Regions from separate parts of the Polaromonas potterensis genome, predicted to be linked through region 2. Evidence: predicted binding sites of a transcription regulator. Region 2 holds the regulator's gene; the other holds the start of a gene.
The links. Region 2 encodes sigma-54, which starts transcription at its own class of promoters, with help from an activator protein. Its sites were predicted from a motif close to TGGCANGNAANCTGCTTT; they were not measured.
Positions count from the first base shown of each region.

Region 1 (7,686 bases), 560 kb from region 2:
TAAAGGCACGCCGCTGACCAAAACCACGGTGGCCAGCGTCAGCTCGCAAGGTGTCACTGGGCTGGGTTTTATCCAGCTCGAAGACGATGGCCCCGCGACCACAGCGCTGCTGGTGCCCAATGACGACGACCCGCCGCGGATACCCCTCAAGCCCGGCCAGCTGGACCAGATGCTGGACAAAGCCGAGGTGATCCTGGGTCAGGTCGCAGCGGCCGGCACCCAGCTCAACAAGCTGCTGGCCAACGACAACCAGCAGGCCTTGATGACCACGGTCCAGCAGTTTGGCCAGGCCGCCGACAGCCTCAACAAGCTGGCCCTGCAGCTGGAGCCGGTCGTGGCCTCCATGCCCCAGCTCAGCCAGGAAGCCAGCACCACCATGAAGTCGCTGAAAACCGCCGCCAACGATGTGTCCAAAACCGCCACCGCAGTGACCGCCACGGCGGATCGCCTCAACGCCAAGGGCGGTCCCCTCGACAAGGTCAGCGAAGGCGGCGCGGCCCTGGCGGCCACGGTGGAAACCTTTAGCGCGGCGACCTTGCCGCGCCTGGGCGAGGTAGCAGAGGAAACCGCCCGCGCCATGCGCCAGCTCAGGCGCACCGTCAACGCGGTGGACGACAACCCGCAGTCGCTGATTTTTGGCAACGGCCCGCCCACGCCCGGCCCGGGCGAGGCCGGCTTCACCGCTCCCGGAGGAAAACCATGAGCCCCCTATTTGCTATAAATAGCGTAGCTGCTTGCGACCGTCCCTTAAGGGCTGGAGGCCGATTTGGCTTGGTGGTGTTGGTTGCGCTGCTGCTGGGCGCCTGTTCCGCCTTGCCCGACAAGCCGGTGCGCGCGGCCTTGTATGACTTTGGCCCCGGCCCCTTGACCACGCCGCTCATGACGCGGCAGGCCCCGCTGCCACCGCTGGCGCTGGCCGACGTGGGGACGCCAGGCGGGGCGCTGGACAACCAGGCGGTGTTGTACCGGCTGGCCTATGCCGATGCGCAGCAGTTGCGGCCTTATTCGCAGGCGCGCTGGAGCATGCCGCCAGCGCAGCTGCTGCGCCAGCGGCTGCGCGAGGCACTCAGCCGCCAGCGCGCCGTGCTCACCGCCGGTGAGGGGCCGGCCCTGAACCGCCGCGCCCACCCGGACGTCTTGCCCCGGGTGCTGCAACTGGAGCTGGAAGAGTTCAGCCAGCTGTTCGACACGCCTACCAGCAGCGTCGGTCTGGTCCGGCTGCGTGCCACGCTGGTGGAATACACCCCGGCCGGCGAAAAACTGCTGGCCCAGCGCAACATCACGGTGCAGCGCCCGGCGCCCAGCAGCGACGCGGCTGGCGGCGTGCGTGCGTTGACTGCCGCAAGTGACGCCGCAATTGAGGAGATAGCCACATGGCTGCAGCAAGTGCCCTGAACCCCGGCGCCGCGCCGTCCCAGGGCGGGCATGCGCCGCTGGGCGATGCCCGGGACCAGGCCGCACACGCTGCGGCCATGCAACTGGAAGAAGAGCTGCGCCAGGCCGGGCTGGAGTTGTTGGGTTGCTGCCAGCACATGTCCGGGCGTGGGCCGGGCGTGCTGCAACATTCACCCCTGCTGGAAGACTTCACGCCGGAAGAGCTCGACACCCTGGGCGAGGCCATGTTGCTGATCCGGGCCCAGCCCGGCCAGGTCTTGATCCGCGAGGGCGACAAAAGCGACTGGATGTTGTTGCTGCTCAGCGGCACCGTCGATGTGAGCAAGGCCACACCGCCGCGCGCGCATGATCCCGTGACGCAGGACCACAGTTCGCGGCTGGGCGTGGTGATCGAAGGCACCTCCCTGGGCGAGATGTCCATGTTCGACAGTGATGTGCGTTACGCCAGCTGCACGGCGATTGACACGGTGGAAGCCGCGGTGTTGGGCCGCGCCGCGATCGGACAACTGATACGCCGCCACCCCGGCGTGGGCGCCAAGCTGGTGGTGAAGATCACCCAGCTGCTGGCCCAGCGCCTGCGCAACACCAGCAACCAGCTGGTCAGGTTGCTGCAACAGCCCTGAAGCGCCGCGCGCCGTCCTGGCCGCGCTGCGTGTTCGGCCTCAGGACCCGAACACGGCTTCCAGGTCCACCTCTTCGGTCGAGCTGTCGAGCTTGAGGCTGCTTTCGATGTGGTTCAGATGTTCCAGGATCAACTGTTCGGCGCGTGCGCTGTCGCGTTTTGCAATCGCATCAATGATGTTGCAGTGCTCGTCCGCGCGGCAGCTGGAAGCGGTGGGTGCGTCGTACAGAATGATGATCAGGCAGGTCAGCGTCGACAACTCGCGGATGCTGCGTGCCAGGGCCGCGTTGCCGGCCAGCACGCCCAGCAACTGGTGAAACTCGCCGGAAAGACGCACCACCGCACGTTTGTCATCGCGCCGCCGAGCGTCCAGTTCGAGCTCCTGGTGTTGACGCAGGCGTGCGACTTTTTCGGAGGTCAAGGTGTGGATCAGGCGGCGCAGCAGCGCCGGCTCGATCAGCCGGCGCGCCTCAAACACATCGATGGCTTGTTCGGGCGAGGGTTTGGCGACAAAGGCGCCGCGCTGCGGGTACAGGTCGACGATCTGCTCATGCGCCAGGCGTGCCAACACTTCGCGTACCCGTGCCCGGCTCACGCCGAAGATTGTGGCCAGGCGGTCTTCGCCGAGCTTGGTGCCCGGGTGCAGCCGGTGTTCGACGATGGCGCCGTAAATGCGTTCGTAGATGTCGTCGTTCGCTGTTTCACGTTCAAGACGAACCTCAGGGGGAGTTTTTCGCGCGCTGCGGGTCATGGTGGACGGGTGAAGGTGGGGCGATGGGTCGACACAAGCCGGCACAACTGCCAGAGGTTCGGCACGCGTGTCCCTGGCCACGCGGGGCAGCGCCATCTTACCAAGGGGTTTATTGGGCATGGCGTGTTTCAGCGCCAGCCGTACAACTGGCCCCAGCCGCGAACCGCTGCCGGATCCACCCCGGCGGCGCGCAACATGCCCCACACCGTGGTGCTCACGGTATCCAGCAGCGGGATGCCCAGGTCGGCCTCCACGGCCTCGCTCAGTCCCGCCGCGTGCAGGTTGGTGCAGAACGTGGTGATGGCCTGCGGGCGCGCTGTGGCGACCTCGCTCATCAGGGTGCGCAAGGTGTCAGGCGGGACCAGCGCAAAGTCATGGTTGACGCAGATGCCCAGGTGGCGCTCGGCCACGATCTCAATGCCCAGGGTGCGGTAGTTGTCGACGATGCGCTGCTGCACGTCCGTGGTGTAAGGCGTGACCAGGGCCAGCCGGGTGATGCCGCGCAGCGCCAGCAACTCGTTGAGCGCCAGCACGGCCGTGGTGGCCGGGATGCCGGTGCGTTCACGGATACGTTCACACAGGCGCTGGTCGGCCTCGAAGCCCAGCCAGCCGGAGGAGGTTCCGCTCCAGCCAATCACGTCGACCTTGGCATCGGCCAGCAGGTCGGCGGCCGCCAGGATTTTGCTGTCGTCAAACTGCCCCAGGGCCTGGGCCTGCAGGGAAATCTCCGTCACCTTGAACCGCGAGAAGTGCGCGCTCACGCCGGGCAGGCCGGCGGCGATGGCGCTGGTCAGCGGCTCCAGGGCGGTATTGGAAGAAGGTGTCAACACACCCAGGCGGACGGGCTGGATCATGGCGGGCTCCTGATAGAGGGTGGCTCACAAGAATAAGGCATGGACGCACTTTTCGGCGCGGACTTTTAAATATTTGTCGGCATAAGTGTAAACACTATTGTTGACATTTTGTCGCTGGCAGATATTAAGCACCACACCGGAGGCTGGCGTCACACGCAGGCCCGGAATTTGCAAAGAGCTTCCTATTCTTGAGATGACTATGACGACGCACCAAAACAAAATCGTAAATGAATTGTTGACAACAATGTTTGCACTAAAGATGACACTGATTCGCCAAGATGGTGCGCACGAGGCCGCTGTATGAGCCCGGCAGTATTTGATCTTGTCATCAGAAATGCACGTGTTGCCACCGCCAGCGACAGCTACGACGCCGACATCGGTGTGACCGACGGGCGAATTGTCCAACTGGGGACGGCGCTGGGCCGCGGTGCAAGGGAAATCGACGCCGCCGGCCGCGTGGTCACGCCCGGCGGTGTGGACGCCCATTGCCACCTGGACCAGCCCATGCCGCCGCCCCTACGCATGGCCGATGATTTTGACACCGGCACACGTGCGGCGGCTTGCGGCGGCACCACCACCGTGATCCCGTTCGCCGCACAAGAGAAGGGCCAGTCGCTGCGCGCCGCGGTGGCCGACTACCACCAGCGGGCCCAGGGCCGCGCGCATGTCGACTACGCCTTTCACCTGATCGTCAGTGACCCGACGCCGGAAGTCCTGAACGTGGAGCTGCCGGCGCTGATCGCCGAGGGTTACACCTCGTTCAAGATTTACATGACCTACGACGACTTGAAACTGGATGACGGCCAGATTCTCGACGTGCTGGATGTGGCGCGCCAGCATGGTGCCATGGCCATGGTGCATGCGGAAAATGCCGATTGCATCGAATGGTTGACCAAACGGCTGGAAGCCGCAGGCCGCACCGCGCCGCGTTATCACGCCCATGCGCGGCCCATGCTGGTGGAGCGGGAAGCGACACACCGTGTCATCGCCTTGTCGCAACTGGTGGATGTGCCCATCCTGATCGTGCATGTTTCCGGCCGTGAAGCGGTGGAGCAGATCCGCCAGGCGCGTGGCATGGGGCTGCAGGTGTTTGCCGAAACCTGCCCGCAATACCTGTTCCTGACCGCCGAGGATTTGGGGCTGGACGACAGCTACCACGGTGCACGTTGTATTTGCAGCCCACCGCCGCGCGACAAGGCCAACCAGGAGGTGATCTGGAATGGCCTCAATGACGGCTTGTTCACCTTGTTCTCCTCCGACCACGCCCCGTTCAACTACGACGGCACCGAGGGCAAGCAACCCGGTGGCGAAGAGGTCTCCTTCCGCCATATTCCAAACGGCCTGGCCGGCATTGAGACACGGATGGCGCTGCTGTATTCGGAAGGGGTGCTGGGTGGGCGCATCACGCTCGAAAAATTCGTGGAGCTGACCGCGACCAACCCGGCCAAAGCCTACGGCCTGCATCCGCGCAAGGGCAGCATCTCCATCGGGGCCGATGCCGACCTGGTGATCTGGGACGAACGCGAGTTTGTCTTGCACAACACGCAGCTGCACCATGCGGTGGACCACACGCCCTACGAAGGCATGCGCTTGAAGGCCTGGCCCGGCCTCACCTTGTCACGCGGCGAGGTGGTCTGGGACGGCCGCGAATTCCTCGGCCGCGCCGGGCGAGGTCTGTTCCTGGCCTGTGGTGCTCCCTCGCTGCTGCCGCGTCGATCCGAAAGGCCAGCATGAAACTCTTGCTCATCAATCCGAATATCTCGGACAGCGTGTCCGAATTAATCCGCAGCGAAGCGCAACGCAGCGCCTCGGCTGGCACGGAGATCGAAGTGTTGACAGCCCCTTTTGGTGTGGCTTATATCGAAACACGTTTCGAGGCCTTGATAGGCGCTTACGCGGCGGCCCAACTGGCCGCGGAACACCATCAGCGTTTTGACGCGGTAGTGGTGGCGGCCTTTGGCGACCCCGGGCTCACCGGCCTGCGCGAAGCCTTGCCGCTGCCGGTGACCGGGCTGACCGAGGCCGCGCTGGCCAGTGCCTGCCTGCTGGGCAACCGCATTTCCATCATCGCGATTTCGCAACGCATCCAGGCCTGGTACCGCGAGGTGGTCGAGTCTTATGGCCTGGGCTCGCGCCTGGCCAGCATTCGTGCGCTGGACCGGCCCCTGGCCAGCATCGGCCAGGTGCAGGACGAGCACGCCCAGGCCTTGAAGGCGCTGGCCGAACGTGCGGTCGACGAAGACGGTGCCGACGTCATCGTGCTGGCCGGCGCGCCGCTGGCTGGCCTGGCGCGTTCGCTCCGGGGCCAGTTGCCGGTGCCCGTGGTGGACGGCGTCTCCAGCGCCGTGCGCCATGCCGAGACCCTGGCCGCGCTGCAGCCGGGCATGGCGCTGCGCGGCAGTTTTGCCCCGCCACCAATCAAGCCGAATCGCGGTTTGCCGCCCGCCATCGCTCGGCTGCTGGACCGCAGCGCTTAAACCTGATGCGTCCCGTCAACGCCACGAACTTATTCCCGCCGCCCTTTCCATCCACCTGCACTTTTCAATCGACTGGAGTTTGTCATGTCATACCCTCCCTGCTTCAAGACTTTTGCCGTCGTGGCCGGCCTTGCCGCGACCCTGGCCTTGCCCGCTTATGCCCAGGACAGACTCAAGTTCAAGGCCATCGGCCAGCCGCTGGCCACCGGCCTGATCCAGAAGAACAAGGAGCAACCCTTCTTCGAGAACTTCGCGGCGCGCACCGGGCTGCCGATCGACGTGGACTACAAGCCGATCGACACGCTGGGCATCAAGGACACCGAGCAGTTGCGGGTGATGAAGACCGGCCTGTTCGACCTGGTGTCGCTGCGGGTTTCGCAGAACTCGCGCGACGAGCCGACGCTGCTGGGTCTCGATTTGGTGGGCGCCAGCCCCGACTACGCCACCAGCCGCAAGGTGGGCAAGGCTTATTTCCAGACCGTCGACGAGCGGCTGCAAAAGCAGTTCGGCGTCAAGCTGCTGGGCGTTTGGCCCTTCGGCCCGCAAATTCTCATGTGCTCCAAGCCCATCGAAAAACTGGCCGATGTGAAAGGACTGAAGGTCCGGGTCTATGACCAGAACCTGGCCAAGTTCATTGAAATGCTGGGTGGCACGCCCGTGCCGCTGTCCTTCCCGGAAACCCACCAGTCCTTGTCGCTGGGTGTGGTCGACTGCGCCATCACCGGCCCGAGTTCGGCCAACTCGGCCGGCTGGCCCGAAGTGACGACGCACCAGCTGGCCATCGGCTTCCAGATGGCGCTGAATGGCTACGCCATCACGCTCAAGGCCTGGAAGCAGCTCAAGCCAGACCAGCAGGTCAAGCTGCAGGCCGCCTTTGACACCCTGGGCGACGATATCTGGACGTATTCGGAAGAACTGTTCCAGGATGCGCTGAACTGCAATGCCGGCAAGGACCCCTGCACCACCGGCAAGAAGTTCAAGCTGAAAAGTGTGGCGGTCTCTCAGAGCGATCGCGACCTGATCCGCGGTGCAGTCGGCAAGGTTTCGCTGCCGCTCTGGGCTGAGGTGTGCGACAAGACCAACCCGACCTGCTCGCAGAAATGGAAGGCCACCGTCGGCCCGATTGTGGGGATCAAATGAGCCCGGCCGCGCCTTTTGATCCGTCCGTGCCGCTAACGCCGGCGGCAGCCGGGGCGGCGCCCGCGAGCGCGGCGACCTCGCTGAAAGATCGCATCGAAACCGTGCTGGCCATGGTGTTTGGCGGCATCTTCATCGCGTTTGCCTTTGTTGTCTCCACCGAGACCATCTGTCGCAAGCTGTTCAACTTCTCGCTGCAAGGGGCGGATGAGCTGGGCGGCTATGCGCTGGCGGTGGGCTCGACCATCGCCTTCAGCCTGGCGCTGATGGGCCGCTGCCACATCCGCGTTGACGTCTTCCACGAGCGCTTTTCGCGGCGCTGGCAGGCGCTGCTGAACTGGCTGTCCATTGCCTCGCTGGCCTTGTTCGGCCTGTTCATCGTCTACGTGGCCTTCAAGGTGCTGGCCGACACGCTGTCCTACGGCAGCACGGCGCAAACGCCCTGGGCGA
Region 1 covers NZ_JAWQLX010000001.1:20,596-28,281, reverse strand. The annotation lists gene R6254_RS00155 (MlaD family protein) at 1-703, shown strand, start outside; gene R6254_RS00150 (ABC-type transport auxiliary lipoprotein family protein) at 700-1,395, shown strand; gene R6254_RS00145 (Crp/Fnr family transcriptional regulator) at 1,374-2,018, shown strand; gene R6254_RS00140 (GntR family transcriptional regulator) at 2,058-2,768, opposite strand; gene R6254_RS00135 (maleate cis-trans isomerase family protein) at 2,897-3,622, opposite strand; gene hydA (dihydropyrimidinase) at 3,923-5,356, shown strand; gene R6254_RS00125 (aspartate/glutamate racemase family protein) at 5,353-6,099, shown strand; gene R6254_RS00120 (TRAP transporter substrate-binding protein) at 6,184-7,239, shown strand; gene R6254_RS00115 (TRAP transporter small permease subunit) at 7,236-7,686, shown strand, end outside.
Region 1: a site for sigma-54 is predicted at 3,780-3,797, ahead of hydA (dihydropyrimidinase). Genes of this name have one in related genera too.

Region 2 (7,686 bases):
CAAATTCGATGACCGGGTAGGTCCCTGGCCCGGACGGCACGCGGCTAAGAGCCTGCTCCCAATCTCCATGGGGCCGCGCAGGTGTTTTTTCGGGATGGGCTGCAAGGCGCGGTGCGCCGCCAATAGCTGGCTATTGGCAAGCGCCGCAACGCCGCGGAGCGCCCGAAAAGGCACCTGCCCTTCGGGTTGGGGCGAAATCGGGCGATTTGCCCACCAAATCCCTTGCATGGGCATGAGCCCATGCTGCGTGATCTTGGCGACCAACTCATCCCGATTGCGTCCCAACGCGACCCCATCGAGATTGGGAGCAGGCTCTTAACCGTAAAATCGGCCCATGCTCTCGATTAAACAAGACCTGCTCGCGGCCCTGGCTGCGGGGCTGGAAGAACTTTCCCCAGGCGCAGGCGACAAGGCCGCGTTTGAATCCCCCAAAGTGGCGGCCCATGGCGATTTCGCCTGCACGGCCGCCATGCAGCTGGCCAAGCCGCTCAAACTCAATCCCCGCCAGTTGGCCGAGAACCTGCGCGCCCTCCTGCTGAAAGCCCCGGCTTTCGAGCGTTGGGTGGACGCCATCGAGATCGCCGGCCCCGGCTTCATCAACATCCGCCTCAAACCCGCAGCCAAGCAAGAAACCGTGCGCGAAGTGCTCAAGGCCGGACCCGGCTACGGCACCCAGGCCGCCAACGGCCAGCGCATGATTGTCGAGTTTGTGTCGGCCAACCCGACCGGGCCGTTGCATGTGGGCCATGGCCGCCAGGCCGCCCTGGGTGACGCCATCTGCAACCTGTTTGTCACCCAGGGCGCCGAGGTTTATCGCGAGTTTTATTACAACGACGCCGGTGTGCAGATCCAGACGCTGGCTGCCAGCACGCAGGCGCGCGCCAAGGGCATCAAGCCCGGCGACGCCGGCTGGCCGGAGTCGGCCTACAACGGCGACTACATCGCCGATATCGCGGCTGACTTCCTGGCCAAAAAAACCGTCAAGTCCGACGACCGCGAATACACCGCCTCGGGCGACGTGGAAGACACCGACTCGATCCGCCAGTTCGCCGTTGCCTACCTGCGCCACGAGCAGGATTTGGACCTCAAAGCCTTCTCGGTCAAGTTCAACAACTACTACCTGGAGTCCAGCCTGTACAGCTCGGGCCGGGTCGAGTCCACGGTGGCCAAACTCAAGAACGCCGGCAAGACCTACGAGCAGGACGGCGCTTTGTGGCTCAAGTCCACCGACTACGGTGACGACAAAGACCGTGTGATGAAAAAGAGCGACGGCAGCTACACCTATTTTGTGCCTGACGTGGCTTACCACCTGGCCAAATGGGAGCGCGGCTACAGCAAGGCCATCAACATCCAGGGCATGGACCACCACGGCACGATTGCCCGGGTGCGCGCCGGTCTGCAGGCGGCCAATGAGGGTGTGCCTCAGGGCTACCCCGACTACGTCTTGCACACCATGGTGCGGGTCGTGCGCAATGGCGAAGAGGTCAAGATATCCAAACGCGCCGGCAGTTATGTGACCTTGCGCGACCTGATCGAGTGGACCAGCAAGGACGCCGTGCGTTTCTTTTTGCTCAGCCGCAAGCCCGACACCGAATACATCTTCGACATCGACCTGGCGCTGGCGAAAAACAACGAAAACCCGGTGTATTACGTGCAATACGCCCATGCCCGCATCTGCTCGGTGCTGACCGCCTGGGGCGGCGACGAGGCCGAACTCAAGTCGGTGGACCTGTCAGCGCTGGACAGCCCGCAGGCCCAGGCCTTGATGCTGCTGATCGCCAAATACCCCGACATGCTGAGCAACGCCGCCAGCGGTTTTGCGCCGCACGACGTGGCGTTTTACCTGCGCGAACTGGCCGCCTGTTACCACAGCTATTACGATGCCGAGCGCATCCTGGTTGATGACGCCGTGGTCAAACTCGCGCGCCTGGCCCTGGTCGCGGCGACGGCGCAGGTGTTGCACAATGGCCTCGCCGTGCTGGGTGTTGATGCCCCGCGCAAAATGTAAGGAATGATGAGACCATGGCGCGTACCCCCTCCCACCGGCCCAGCCGGCCAGGCATGAACCCACAACGCGGCGGCACCTTTCTGGGCCTGATCATTGGCGCGCTGATTGGCTTGGCCGCGGCGCTGGCCGTGGCCGTTTACATCACCAAGGTGCCCGTGCCTTTCATGAACAAGGGCCAGTCGCGCAACCCCGACCATGACGCGGCCGAGGCCAAAAAGAACCAGAACTGGAACCCGAACGCACCGTTGTACGGCAAAAATCCGGCCAAACCGGCGTCCGCGCCAGCGGCGGCCACTGCGTCCGGCGGCCCGGTGACCGATGTCACGCCGCAAGCGCCTGTGACCGCGCAGAAACCCGTGGCCGACCCGACCGTCAAGCCCGCGAAACCGCCATCGGCCGACCCCATCGGTGACCTGGCCAAAGCCAAGCTGGCGACGCCGGCCACTGCGTCCGGCCCGGACCCTTTCAATTATTTTGTGCAGGTCGGGGCTTTCCGCACGCCTGAAGACGCCGAGCAGCAGCGCGCCAAAATCTCGCTGATGGGCCTGGAAGCCAAGGTCACCGAGCGCGAACAGTCGGGCCGCACCGTGTTTCGCGTGCGCCTCGGGCCGTTTGATAAAAAAGAGGATGCCGACAAAGCCAAGGAGCGCCTGGATGGCAGCGGCATCGAAACTGCCCTGGTCCGGGTTCAGCGCTGAACTTTCTGAGGCCAGGGTGTCCAACCTGTCGCACTAATGGAGAAATGCTTGATGCAAAGACGTGAATTTTCGATATCCGCCGCTTCCGTGGCTGCCGCCGCTTCCCTGGGCGCTTTGACAACCTCGGCCCAGGCCCAGGGCCAAGCGCCCCAGGAAGGCCGCGATTACCTGCTGCTCGACAAACGCGCACCGGTCGACGCGCCGGCCGGCAAGGTCGAGGTGGTGGAGTTTTTCTGGTACAGCTGCCCGCACTGCAACCAGTTTGAGCCGGCGTTTGACGCCTGGAGCAAAAAAGCGCCCCAAGACGTGGCGGTGCGGCGTGTGCCGGTGTCCTTCCGCGCCGACTTCGAGCCGCAGCAGCGTCTTTACTATGTGCTGGAAGCCATGAACAAGGTCGACGAACTCCACAAAAAGGTGTTTTTCGCGATTCATAACGAAAAGCAGATGCTGAACACCCCCGAGCTGGTGGCCGCCTGGGCCGAGAAGCAAGGCATCAACAAGGCCAAGTTTGTGGAAATGTACAACTCCTTTGGCATCGCCACCAAGGCTCGCAAGGCCACGCAGTTGCAAGACGCCTACAAGGTGGACGGCGTGCCAGCCCTGGGCGTGGCCGGGCGTTTCTATACTTCAGGCGAACTGGCAAAAACCATGGATCGCGCGCTGCTGGTGACGGACTACCTGATTACCCAGGCCCGAAAAGCTTAATCCCCAAGCGGCCAGCTGGATGCCGCCGCCGGGTATTTCGCCTCACCCGCCCTGATCCGGCGGGTTTTTTATGCACCTTGCCAATTCCGGGGAGTGCCATGGCTACAATGAAGCAACACCACCAAAGCAGCAAGATTCGTGCCTTTATGAACTACCCCGCCTGTGTACTGATGCTGGCCGCCACCCTGGCGGTCTTTCCGGTTGCGGCTGAAAAGGCCGATCGCGACCAGCCCATGAACGCCGAGGCCGACGCCCTGCGTCATGACGACCTCAATCAAACCAGTGTGTTCACCGGCAACGTGGTGATCACCAAGGGCACCATCATCATCCGGGGTGCGCAGGTCGATGTGATCCAGGACGCCGAGGGTTACCAGCGCGCCATCGTGGTCGCGGCGCCCGGCAAGCTGGCGTTTTATCGCAAGAAGCGCGACCTGGTCGACGAATACATTGAAGGTGAAGGCGAACGTATCGAATACGACAGCCGCGCCGACACCGTCAAGTTCATCCGCCAGGCCGTGTTGCGTCGCTACATAGGCGCGACCCTGGCTGACGAAACCCACGGCAACCTGATTGTTTACGACAACCCGACCGACGTGTTCACCGTCGACAGCGGCGAGAAAGCCCGCACGGCCAGCAACCCCTCGGGCCGGATTCGCGCCCTGCTGGCGCCGCGCAACCAGGCCCCCGCAGCGGGCGCCCCCGGCGCCCCGGCGGCGCCCTCCGGGTCGGCGCCTGTTCTGCGGCCCAGTACCACGCTGGGCAATGACAAAAAATAACACCGACGCCATGAATGTGTCTCCGGAAACCGCGCCCATCAGCCGCCTGGTGGCCACCGGCCTGCAAAAGTCCTACGGCAGCCGCAAGGTGGTGCGGGATGTTTCGCTGACGGTGCAAAAAGGCGAAGTTGTGGGTCTGTTAGGCCCCAACGGCGCCGGCAAAACAACGTCGTTTTACATGATCGTGGGGCTGGTGCGCGCCGACGCCGGCGAGATCACCATCGACGGCGAGTCCATCGAACACATGCCCATCCACAAGCGTTCGCGCCTGGGCCTGAGTTATCTGCCGCAGGAAGCCTCGATTTTCCGAAAACTCACGGTCGAGCAGAATGTGCGCGCCGTGCTGGAGCTGCAGGCCGACGAAGCCGGCAAGCCGCTGAGCGCCAAGGCCATCAACGAACGCCTGGACGCCTTGCTGCAGGATTTGCGCGTCGACCACCTGCGTGATTCACCCGCGCCTGCCCTGTCGGGCGGCGAGCGGCGCCGTGTCGAGATCGCCCGGGCGCTGGCCACGCAGCCGCGTTTTATCTTGCTGGACGAACCTTTTGCCGGTATCGATCCGATTGCCGTGATCGAGATCCAGCGCATCATCGGTTTCCTGAAGTCCCGCGGCATCGGCGTGTTGATCACCGACCACAACGTGCGTGAAACCCTGGGCATTTGCGACCATGCCTGCATCATCAGTGATGGCCACGTGCTGGCCACGGGCACCCCTTCTGAAATTGTGAACAATGCCGATGTGCGCCGGGTTTACCTGGGCGAACATTTCAAGATGTGATCACTTTGGCTCCCCCCCTTTGTCGCTCACTGCGTGTAGCTCCCTCCCCCCTGCAGGGGGCGGCGCCTGCGCCCCGGCAAAGCCGGTTGCGCGGCCCCCGCTTGGTTCATACATCCCAACCCGCTTTGTCGCGCACTTAGGGATGTCGTGAAACAAGGCCTGTCCCTACGCGTTTCGCAGCATCTGGCGCTGACGCCCCAGTTGCAGCAATCGATTCGCCTGCTGCAACTGTCTACCCTGGAGCTGAGCCAGGAAGTCGAGCAGATGCTCGACGAAAATCCTTTTCTTGAAGTCTCCGAAGAAGCCGCGCCGCGCGAAGACTTTGGCCTGGTCCAGGCCGACACGCCGGTCAGCCAGGAAACCCGTGAGTTTGAATCTGCTACGGATTCCATAGCTGTCAGCGCAGATGGCGCGGGGGCTACAAGCCAAAATGAGGCTGAACCCAGCAGCGAGGCCAAACTTGAGGAAAGCTGGGACGGCGACGGCAGTGTCGACACCGCGCCCGACGACAACGAGTGGGGCGGCGACGCCGCGCCGCGCAAAAACAACAACGACGACAGCGAGGTCGATGCCGCCGATCTGGCGCGCAGCCATGAATCGCTGCAAGACCATTTACACCGCCAGGCGCTGTCCCTGCGCCTGATGCCCGAAGGCCGGGCGGCGCTGCATTTTCTTATCGAATCGCTCAACGACGACGGGTACCTGGAAGACAGCCTGGCCGAGTTGGCCGCGGGTCTGGCCGGGGACGACCTGGAACAAGTCGAAGCGATGGTGCACGAGTTCACCGTGGCCCTGAAGCTGTTGCAACACATGGAGCCGGCCGGCGTGGGCGCGCGCAACCTGGCCGAGTGCCTGGGCCTGCAACTGCTGGAGTGCAAAAACTCCGACGAAACCCGCGCCGCCATCGCCATGTGCCAGCAACCCATGGAGTTGCTGGCTCGACGCGACGTCAAGCGTCTGTCGCAGCTGTGCGGTTTTCCCGACACCGTGATCAAGGCCGCGATTGCACTGATAGGCCGGCTGGACCCCAAGCCGGGCCGGCGTTTTGTCAACGTCGAGCGCAACCTCATCGTGCCCGATGTGATCGTGGTCAAGTCCGGCCGCGGCTTCAAGGTTTCGCTCAACAGCGACGTGATGCCGCGCCTGCGGGTGCACGACATTTATGCCAATGCGCTCAAGCAGAACCGGGGCCAGAACGGCCAGGCCCTGCAGCAGCGCCTGCAGGAGGCGCGCTGGTTCATCAAAAACATCCAGCAGCGTTTTGACACCATCCTGCGGGTCAGCAGCGCGATTGTCGAGCGGCAGAAAAACTTCTTCACCCATGGCGAACTCGCCATGCGTCCGCTGGTGTTGCGCGAAATCGCCGACGAGTTGGGCCTGCACGAGTCCACCATCTCGCGCGTGACCACGGCCAAATACATGAACACGCCGTTTGGCACCTTCGAGCTGAAGTATTTTTTTGGTTCGGCGCTGGGCACGGAAACCGGCGGCAATGCCTCCAGCACGGCGGTGCGGGCGCTGATCAAGCAGTTTGTCGCCTCAGAGAGCCTGACCAAACCGCTCAGCGACAACCAGATTTCCGAAATGCTCAAGGAGCAGGGCATCGAATGCGCACGCCGCACCGTGGCCAAGTACCGCGAGGCTTTGCGCATCGCACCGGCGAACCTGCGAAAATCCCTATAACGGGGGATTTCTATAAATCCGGTTCTCGGGCGCTTGGCCGCGTTGCGCGGTGCTCGGAATCCTCATGCACCGAAGTGCATTCCGGTGTCCTGCGCGCCGCACGCCTTGCCCTGCATCCCGATAACCGAATTTCTAGAAATCCCTAGAGGCCCCACATATGAACCAACTTCAACTATTTTTACCTTGCGCCGCAGGTGTCGAGGAACTGCTGGCCGCCGAGGTCAAACGTATCACCGGCACCCAGGGCAAGGCCTGGCGCGCCGGCGTGCAGGTGGCCGGCTCCTGGCGCGACGCGCTGCAGCTCAACCTGCACAGCCGTCTGAGCCAGCGTGTGCTGATCGAGCTGCAGCACAACCAGTACCGCAGCGAACAAGACCTCTACAACGCCGCCGCCGCCGTGGCCTGGGAAATCTGGTTCACGCCCAAACAGACCTTCAAGATCGAGGTCACGGCGCAACACAGCCCGTTGACCAGCCTGAACTTTGCCGCGCTCAAGATCAAGGACGCCATCGCCGACCGCTTCCGCGACAAATACGATGTGCGCCCCGATGTCGACACCCGCTGGCCCGATGTGCGTGTGTACGTGCACCTGACCATAGACACCGTGACCCTCTACATCGACACCTCGGGCGAGCCGCTGTTCAAACGCGGCTGGCGCGAAGACAAGGGCGATGCCCCGCTGAAGGAAACCCTGGCCGCCGCCATGCTGGCTGCCAGCGGCTGGAGCGGCGAGGAGGGGCTTTGCAAACAGGGCGTGCCGCTGTACGACCCGTGCTGCGGCTCCGGCACCATCGTGATTGAAGCGGCGCAGATCGCCCGCAACATCGCCGCCGGCATGGGCCGGCGTTTTGCGTTTGAAAAATTTGTGCCTTTCCAGCCGCATGTCTGGGAAGGCTTGCTCGACCAGGCCGAAGCCGCCATCACCGAACCCACCGCGCCCATCTTCGGCAGCGATGTGTCTTTCCGCATGGTCGACTTTGCCGAGCGCAATGCCGAACGTGCGGGTGTGGCCAGCGCCATACAACTGCGTGGTGGTGA
Region 2 covers NZ_JAWQLX010000001.1:582,694-590,379, forward strand. The annotation lists gene argS (arginine--tRNA ligase) at 335-2,008, shown strand; gene R6254_RS02795 (SPOR domain-containing protein) at 2,023-2,706, shown strand; gene R6254_RS02800 (thiol:disulfide interchange protein DsbA/DsbL) at 2,758-3,411, shown strand; gene lptA (lipopolysaccharide transport periplasmic protein LptA) at 3,558-4,187, shown strand; gene lptB (LPS export ABC transporter ATP-binding protein) at 4,198-4,965, shown strand; gene R6254_RS02815 (RNA polymerase factor sigma-54) at 5,113-6,648, shown strand; gene R6254_RS02820 (THUMP domain-containing class I SAM-dependent RNA methyltransferase) at 6,806-7,686, shown strand, end outside.